Regions from separate parts of the Variovorax sp. DAIF25 genome, predicted to be linked through region 3. Evidence: predicted binding sites of a transcription regulator. Region 3 holds the regulator's gene; each other region holds the start of a gene.
The links. Region 3 encodes LexA, which represses DNA repair genes until DNA is damaged. Its sites were predicted from a motif close to ACTGTATNNNNATACAGT; they were not measured.

Region 1 (2,197 bases), 3.1 Mb from region 3:
GAGCGCGGCCTTGAGCGTGCCCGGCTCTTCCTCGTAGCGCGCCAGCTTGCGCTCGAGTTCGCTGCGGGAATGCTCGCGCTGGCTCAGCAGGCGCAGCGCGCGGCCTTTCAGGGAAGGAGCATCGAATGCCATCGGAAATGCGGAAGCGGAAAAAGAAAGCGGGGCGGCCGAAGGCGCCCCGCTCGCAGGCATCGGCTGGTTATTCGGTCGCGCCGGCCGCGTCCGCCGCCAGCAGCGGGATGCCCAGCGATTCGCGCACCTTGTTCTCGATCTCGCGCGACAGCTCGGGGTTCTCGCGCAGGAACTCGCGCGCGTTGTCGCGGCCCTGGCCGATCTTCTCGCCGTTGTAGGCGTACCAGGCACCCGACTTGTCGATGATCTTGGCGGTCACGCCCATGTCGATGATCTCGCCCTCGCGGCTGATGCCCTCGCCGAACAGGATGTCGAACTCGGCCGTCTTGAACGGGGGCGAGACCTTGTTCTTCACCACCTTGACCTTGGTTTCGTTGCCGATGGCCTCGTCGCCCTTCTTGATGGTGCCGATGCGGCGGATGTCCAGGCGCACCGAGGCGTAGAACTTCAGCGCGTTGCCGCCGGTGGTGGTTTCGGGCGAACCGAACATCACGCCGATCTTCATGCGGATCTGGTTGATGAAGATGACCATGCAGTTGGTCTTCTTGATCGTGGCCGTGAGCTTGCGCAGCGCCTGGCTCATCAGGCGGGCCTGCAGGCCGGGCAGCGAGTCGCCCATTTCGCCTTCGATTTCGGCCTTGGGCGTGAGCGCGGCGACCGAGTCGATGACGATCAGGTCGACGGCGCCCGAGCGCACCAGCGAGTCGACGATCTCGAGCGCCTGCTCGCCGGTGTCGGGCTGGCTGATCAGCAGGTCGGACAGGTTCACGCCGAGCTTCTGGGCGTACTGCACGTCGAGCGCGTGCTCGGCGTCGACGAAGGCGCAGGTGCCGGCCTGCTTCTGCATGGCGGCGATGACCTGCAGCGTGAGCGTGGTCTTGCCCGAGGATTCCGGGCCGTAGATCTCGACCACCCGGCCGCGCGGCAGGCCGCCGACGCCCAGGGCGATGTCGAGGCCCAGCGAGCCGGTGGAGACCACCTGGATGTCCTCGAGCGCCTCGCCTTCGCCGAGCCGCATGATCGTGCCCTTGCCGAACTGCTTTTCGATCTGGGCCAGCGCGGCCTGGAGGGCCTTGGCCTTTTCGGTGTTGGCGCCTGCGATGCTCGAGCCCTTGACGACTGCGTCCATGTGAAAAACTCCTTGAAGATCAACGGGTTGTGTACTGTCGGATCCATCTGCTTTTAACTACAGCCTGGATGCTTGAACAGTAGTGTAGGGGCGGATGGACTCGAGTAAACCCATTTTTTGGTCAGTTTGCTTTACCATTTGGCGCCGTGAGCGACACCCCCTTCCCCCTCGATCCCGATGCCTGGCGCCAGACCCACCTGGGCCGGCTGCTCGGCCATGCGATGCGTCGCTTCGACGAGCGCGTGCTCGCGCTGATGGCGCACGACGTCGACGTGCCGCTGGCGCTGTCCAACCTCGCGGCGCGCGCGCAGGTGAGCGCGGCCCACGTCCACATCACGCGCCACCTCGCACGCGAGGGCTCGCGCCTGACCGAGCTCGCCGAGCGTGCCGGCATGACCAAGCAGGCCATGGGCGCGCTGGTCGACCAGTGCGAGGCCTGGGGGCTGGTCACGCGCGGGCCCGATCCGCTCGATGCGCGCGCGCGGCGCGTGCTGTTCACGGCCGACGGCCTGGCCTGGCTCGAGGCCTTCCGCCAGGCGGTGACGCAGGCCGAGCGCGAGTTCCGCGCCAGCGTGGGCGACGATGTCGCCACCGTGGTAACCATCGGTCTGGAAGCCTATACGGCGGGCTAGACTCCCCCCGAGCGGAGACAACGTGCAACGGCGCCGCCCACGGCGCGAACCGGGCTGGAGGTGGCTATGCGGATACTGATTGCCGAAGACGACAAGGTGCTGGCCGATGCACTGCTGCGCAGCCTGCGCACCTCGGGCGCCGCCGTCGATCACGTGGCCAACGGCTCCGAGGCCGACACCGCGCTCATGACGCACAGCGAGTTCGACCTGCTGATCCTCGACCTCGGCCTGCCCAGCCTGCACGGCATCGAGATCCTCAAGCGGCTGCGCGCGCGCGGCTCGCAGCTGCCGGTGCTGGTGCTCA
Region 2 (2,197 bases), on a different replicon from region 3:
CGGCAACGCGCGGTGTGAATTGGAGACACCAGGTCGCCAGACCCTCGAGCGCTTCAGTGCGCCGCTGCGGGCCGTCCGGAAGCTTGTCCGGAAGAAGTGCTGCCCACAGCATGGGAAAGCTTTCTCGAGTGGCTCGCCGCGATCAGATGGCTCGGGCACGTCAGACGTGGCGTGAGGATGTCCTCGAGTCCACCGGGGATCGAGGGCAATCTCAGCTCCCCCTCGTGAGGTGGGCCTTTGCGCTTGAGCAGATGAATGCACAGCTCCCAATCGAGGCTGAACCGCGCCTGCAAACGAAGCGGTGCGGCCGAAGCCTCATGCTCGGCCGCCGCTGGACGAAAAAGGATCACCGGTCCATCACAGCTTTGAGCGCACACCTGCAACCGGCGAATTTGCTCCTGCCGGGCGTGAGGCAGCCATCCAAGGAGCATGCCCACCGCATTGGCTTTGATGAGTTGCTCGATGGCCCACAAGCGTTCGAGCGGCTTGTCGGCCTGGATCCATACCAACTGATGCTCGTCGAGTCCGAGGTGAAGGAGTCCCGGCAGGTGAGGCGCCTTCGGCGGACCGACCAACACGATCTGCTTGCCCTGCGCCACCAACGCGCGCATGGACGGAGCGCACAGACGCCACTCAAGCGCTGTGGGTTGCAACTGCAGCACCTCGGTCAACGACTGGCAGGGCCAGCCGCCTCCCGGCAACTGTGCGTCCAGTGTCGCGAAGCCGCTGCTCAGCGTCGTCGTCACAGGACTACCCATTGCGTCGCCACGCCAGAGCGCGGCCTCTATGGCAGGGGACAACGTGAGCGGGTCACGCGAGATCCTGCCTCGTGACACCGGCGACAGACGGGCCGGCGGCGGGTCTTCGCCACCAGCCCATGACAGGGAGATGGCCATGAAAGGCTCCGATTACTGTATGGACATACAGTATCCTAAGAGCGTCTGGCTTTAGCAAGAATGTTTACAAATTTCTTCGTCGATGGGTGTTTGGAAGCAGGCCGGCGCGCCTCTGGATCGAGACCAGGCATGGGGATCGGCGTCGTCAGCGTGAAGCCTTCTGGCGAATGCGCCGACTGGAGAGGTCACTGGATAGGCGTAGAACGTGGTACTCGCAAAACTGCCTGGGGATCGCTGCATGACCCGTCAAGATTTTGAGCCGCATTCCCCCGGAACCATCTAACGGCGATAGCAAGGAACCTGCGCAGGCCCACTCGCCAGCAAGGCCCTCCGCTCAGCGCGACCGAAAAACGATGTCTTTCATGCGCTGCAGCTTGGGCGACACGACCGGCACCGTCAGCATGGTGCTCGCCACGGCCATGATCAGCAAGGCCGTGAAGGTCTCGTTGGTGATGATCGCCTTGTCCAGCAGGACGTTGGCAAAAATGATCATGATGAGGGCTTTGGTCTGCAGCAGCCAGCCGATCAGCGAGGCTTCGCCCGGTTGCCAGCGCAGCAGCCGCCCCGCCAGGCGGAGCCCGATCAGCTTGCCAGCCACCGACGCGACCAGCAGCACGGCCGCAACAAGGAAGACCTCCGTGCCGCCGACCTGCCAGTTGGTACGCAGGCCGGTGCTGAGAAAGAAGACCGGCATGACCACGAGCAGCACGTTGTGACGCAGCCAGTCCATCTGCTGCTGGTCAAACCATTCCGCGTCCATCACTGCGCCGGCGATGAACGCGCCCACCATGTAGTGCAGGCCCGACCAGTCGGCACCGAGCCCGCAGGCCGCGAGCCATATCAGCCCGGCGTACCTGCGATCGCGCTCGGGGACGCGGACCATCAGCCGGCGGAAGAGGATCGAAGCGACGGCGAATACTGCCAGGAAGCCTGCCTGCCTGCCGACCCGCTCCCAGTCCATGAGGATCAGCGCCAAGACGCCCCAGATGGCGATATCGTCCAGGCTCGCGTAACGCAGGATGCGCTGACCGATGGGCTGGCGCAGGATCTGCAGCTTCTCCATCAGCAAGATGAGAATAGGCAGGGCCGTCACGGCGCACGACATGCCGATGCCCAGCACGAACTGCCAGGACGTCCCACCTGCCCCCATCCAGCCGGGGTAGGGCAGCAAAGCAAGCGCTGCCAGCGCGCCGAAGGCCAGCGGTACGCCGAGCGCCAGTCCTGCCGTGACGCCACTTTCGCGGCGGTGCTCCCAAGCCTTGCGCAAGTCGAGCTCGATGCCTGCGATCCAGACGAACATC
Region 3 (2,197 bases):
GGGGCCGTCTCCCTCAGTGCAGGTGCACGGGGCGGGGCGACACGGCGGCGGTTTCGAGTGCCTCGAGCGCGGCGAGGCGATCAAGCTCGGCGCACACATCCGCCATCCGGCCCGAAATCACCACGCGGTTGTTGTTGCGCGCGCCACCCTGCTGGCGGTCGACGACGCGCACCACCCGCAGCGGACGCGAAGGTGCCTGGGCGACGGCTGCGGCCATGACGGCGTTCTGTCCGCTGTCGCCGCGTGCCGTGCACGACGGCCGTACCGAGACGTAGCGCAACTCGCTGGCGCACAGGTCGTCATCGCGACGGTGTACGGGGCGGGCGGGCAACCAGCGGCTCGCAAGCGACTGCAGCGGCATCCAAAGATCGACGAAGGTGAGGAGGGCGATTCCCATGTGAACTCCAAGAAGGTTTGAGGTTGAACACAGGCAGGATTCGTTGTCATCGGGCGCAGCAGGGTGATGGCGACAAAGCGCCATACGCCCGCCACCTGCGGCGACCGGATGGGGTATGCGTGATGCGGATCCGCGGAGCGGCTCGGCGATGCAGACCGCCGGGCCGGATCGGCAGGCCTACATCAGCATGGTGTTTCGGATCAGGCCGACCGCGAGGCCTTCGATTTCGAAGGACTCGCCGGGCTGGACCACGATGGTCGGGTAGTCGGGGTTCTCGGCGTGGAGCTCGATCACCTGCTTGTTGCGCTTGAGGCGCTTGACGGTCACTTCGTCGCCGAGGCGCGCCACCACGATCTGGCCGTTGCGCGCTTCCTTGGTGGCCTGCACGGCGAGCAGGTCGCCGTCCATGATGCCGGCGTCGCGCATCGACATGCCGCGCACCTTGAGCAGGTAGTCGGGCTGGCGCTGGAACAGCGTGTTCTCGACGTAGTAGGTTTGATCGACATGCTCCTGCGCGAGGATCGGCGAACCGGCCGCGACGCGGCCGATGAGCGGCAGCGCGAGCTGGGCCATGCCGGGCAGCGACAGCGAGAACTGGCTGTTGCGCGATTCGGCCAGCGAGCGCAGTGCATCGCCCTTGAGGCGGATGCCGCGCGAGGTACCGCTCACGAGTTCGATGACGCCCTTGCGGGCCAACGCCTGCAGATGCTCCTCGGCGGCATTGGCGGAGCGAAAGCCCAACTCGCTCGCGATTTCGGCGCGAGTGGGCGGCGCCCCGGTACGGGCAATGGCGCTCTGGATCAGATCGAGGATCTGCTGCTGGCGGGCGGTAAGCTTCACGGCGAACTGCATGGTGGTTCCTTGCGGCACTGGCTGAACATCCAGTACCTGTATTTTTAACCAGTTTTTCAAAGTTGGCAAGTCATGGTGACTTCATCCCTTTCGAATCCGCGGCGCGTGGTGGTGCTCGGCACCGGCGGCACCATCTCGGGCCGCGCGGCGAACAGCGGCGACAACATCGGCTACACCGCCGGCGAGGTGGGCGTGGCCGACCTGCTCGGCGGCATCGAGGCGCCCGCGGGCGTGACGCTGGCGGCGGAGCAGGTGGCCCAGGTCGACAGCAAGGACATGTCCTTCGCGATCTGGCGCGCACTGGCGCTGCGCTGCGCCCACTGGCTGGCGCAGCCCGACGTGGCCGGTGTGGTGATCACCCACGGCACCGACACGCTCGAGGAGACCGCCTTCTTCCTCCAGTCGGTGCTGGCGCCGCGCAAGCCCATCGTGCTGACCTGCGCCATGCGCCCGGCCTCCGCGCTGTCGCCCGACGGTCCGCAGAACGTGCGCGATGCGATCGCCGTGGCCGCGACACCGGGCGCGCAGGGCGTGACCGCGGTATGTGCGGGCACGGTGCGCGGTGCCTTCGACGTGCAGAAGGTGCACACCTATCGGCTCGATGCCTTCGACGCGGGCGACGCGGGGCCGGTGGGCTACGTGGAGGAGGGCGAGGTACGGCGCGTGCGTGACTGGCCGGCTTCGGAAGCAGGCGCGGCCCTCGACCGTCTTCCCGAGGACGAGGCCGCATGGCCGCGCGTGGAGATCGTGATGAGCCACGCAGGTGCGAGCGGCGCGTTGATCCATGCGCTGCGTGCCGATGGCACGGCGGCGTCTCCTCTGCGGGGCCTCGTGCTGGCGACCACCGGCAACGGCACGCTGCACCATGCGCTCGAGGCGGCGGCGCTCGAGGCGCAGGAGGCCGGCATCGCGGTGCTGCGCGCCACCCGCTGCACGCAAGGGCGCATC
Region 4 (2,197 bases), 420 kb from region 3:
TGCTCTCGCGCAGCGGGGCATCGGCCGGCGCCAGCGGATGGTCGAAGGCCGCGTGCGGCGTGAAGCGCGCGACGCCGCCGAGCTGCGCGTCGTACTGCTTGAACACCAGCGCCTCGTGCCGGTCCATGCGCGAGAAGTACGACCAGCGGTGGGTGGGGGCATGGGTGGCGAGGTAGATCTCGCCGGTGCGCTTCGGATAGCGCACCTCGGCGTTCACCAGGTCGCGTGCCATCACCGTGCGCGCATCGCAGACGGCCAGCGGGGTGTCGAGCACCGGCCCGGCGATCGAGCGCCAGATGTTGACGATGCAGTAGCGCCGCACGGCGGCGGCCTCGGCCGCGCTCGCGAGCACCAGCGCGAGCCGGCGCCGGCCCGATTCCTCGGTGTAGTCGTTGTGGATGCGGCCGTTGGCGGCGGCCTTGCCGTCGGTCTTGCCGCGGCCGAAGTTCAGCGCGGCGCGCTCGGGCTCGCGCTGTCGCACCAGGTGGTCGAACACGTGGGCGCGCGCGCCGCCGGTGACCGCGAGCGCGAGCGCGGCCAGCTCGGGGTAGTAGACGGCCTGGACCTCGGCGTCGTCGAGGAAGTCGGCGACCGCGGTCGGCGCCTCGCGCAGCTCGAAGCCCTCGCGCTCGATGTGGGTCGCCCGGCCGCGGGCATCGGCGATCGGCATCGCGATCCGCTCGTACTCGCCGCTCTCCCAGGGCAGGCCGGGCGGCGGCGTGAAGGCGTAGCTGTAGGGCCGCAGCGCGGTCGGCCGCAGGTAGTTGAGGCCGGCCTCGATGTCGCCACTGGCGGGCAGCGGCGCGGCGGCGATGGCCGAGCCGGCGGGTGGGGAATGGGAAAGGGTGGCGTGCATTCCTGGGGCTCCTGGGACATGGCCCGCTGGCGACCGCGGCGGCCCATCCGCCGCGACCACGAGGACCATTCTTCGTGAAGCCATTGGAGCGGCTTCGGCGCGGGGCTTCAAACGAGATCTTGGCGCCATCGCATGAGCCATTGGAATGGGAGAAGGGGCCCTGCAAAGAAATTTGCCGACCCGATTGCGAACCCCTGAAATACTGGATAAAAATACAGTTAACAGTTTCATCATGGGCCTTCCTTCCCTCGCTTCCCTCTCTCCCGCCGCCGGCCGCGGCGTCTGGCATGCCGACGAGCTCGGCAGCGCCGACGCGCAGGTCATCGGCACCGGCCATGCCGCGCTCGACGCGCAGCTGCCGGGCGGAGGCTGGCCGGTCGGCGCCATGAGCGAGTTGCTGCAGGCCGCGCCCGAGGACCATGTCTGGCGGCTGCTGCTGCCCGCGCTGGTGCAGTCGGTGGCGGCGCGCGGCGGCCCCGTGGTGCTGATCGGTCCGCCGCGCGAACCCTTCGGCGCCTCGCTCGCGGCCCATGGCCTGCGGCCCGAGGCACTGATGTGGGTGCGCAGCGAGGCCTCGGCCGCGCGGCTGTGGGCCTGCGAGCAGGCGCTGCGCTGCGCCGAGGTGGGCGCGGTGCTGGCCTGGCTGCCGCAGGCGCGCGTGGGCGAGCTGCGGCGGCTGCAGCTCGCGGCCGCGCAGCACGAGGCGCTGCTGTTCGTCTGCCGGCCCGAGGCCGTGGCGCAGTCGGCCTCGCCCGCGCGGCTGCGGCTGCGCATCGCGCGCTGCGAGGCCGATCCGGCGCAGATCGAGCTGCACATCCTCAAGCGCCGCGGCCCGCCGCTGGCCGCGCCGGTGATGCTGCCGGCGCGCGGCGAGCGCATGGCGGCACTGCTCGCGGCCGCGCGGTTGCGGCGCAAGCTGCGCGCGCAGCAGCAGGGCGCCGTGGCGGTGGAGGCGGTGGAAGCACCGCCGGCCGCCAACGTGGTGCGCATCGACGCATGGAAGGCAGGAGGCGCCAATGCACTGGATCGCCTTGCAGTGGTCGCTTGAGGCGCAGGCCGAGGCCGGTGCCGCCACGGCCGCCGCCGATGCCATGCCCACGCCCGAGGCGCTGGGCTGGTGGGCGTTGCGCTACACGCCGCACGTGTGCTGGCTCGACGAGGCGCTGATGCTCGAGGTCTCGGCCTGCGAGCGCCTGTGGGGCGGGCGTTCCTCGCTGATGCGTCAGTTGCTCAACGAGAACCCCGTGCCTGCCGCCGCCGTGCTGCGCGGTGCGCAGGGCGCCACCAGTCTCGAGGCGCTGGCGCGGCTGCGGCTGTTCGTGCGCGAGGAGAAGCGGCCGC

Region 1: the regulator LexA is predicted to act here: its motif matches at 1,308-1,325, upstream of recA (recombinase RecA).
Region 2: the regulator LexA is predicted to act here: its motif matches at 911-928, upstream of imuA (translesion DNA synthesis-associated protein ImuA).
Region 4: the regulator LexA is predicted to act here: its motif matches at 1,058-1,075, upstream of imuA (translesion DNA synthesis-associated protein ImuA).

What each region holds. Positions count from the first base shown of each region.
Region 1 is NZ_CP136636.1:7,263,153-7,265,349, forward strand. Features, by position in the region: gene recX (recombination regulator RecX) at 1-132, opposite strand, end outside; gene recA (recombinase RecA) at 200-1,261, opposite strand; gene R0232_RS33635 (MarR family winged helix-turn-helix transcriptional regulator) at 1,408-1,893, shown strand; gene R0232_RS33640 (response regulator) at 1,960-2,197, shown strand, end outside.
Region 2 is NZ_CP136637.1:1,489,934-1,492,130, forward strand. Features, by position in the region: gene R0232_RS41110 (Y-family DNA polymerase) at 1-112, opposite strand, end outside; gene imuA (translesion DNA synthesis-associated protein ImuA) at 54-896, opposite strand; gene R0232_RS41120 (cation:proton antiporter) at 1,231-2,197, opposite strand, start outside.
Region 3 is NZ_CP136636.1:4,138,752-4,140,948, reverse strand. Features, by position in the region: gene R0232_RS19200 (hypothetical protein) at 14-397, opposite strand; gene lexA (transcriptional repressor LexA) at 575-1,249, opposite strand; gene R0232_RS19190 (asparaginase) at 1,322-2,197, shown strand, end outside.
Region 4 is NZ_CP136636.1:4,561,743-4,563,939, reverse strand. Features, by position in the region: gene R0232_RS21145 (CmcJ/NvfI family oxidoreductase) at 1-856, opposite strand, end outside; gene imuA (translesion DNA synthesis-associated protein ImuA) at 1,089-1,904, shown strand; gene R0232_RS21135 (Y-family DNA polymerase) at 1,873-2,197, shown strand, end outside.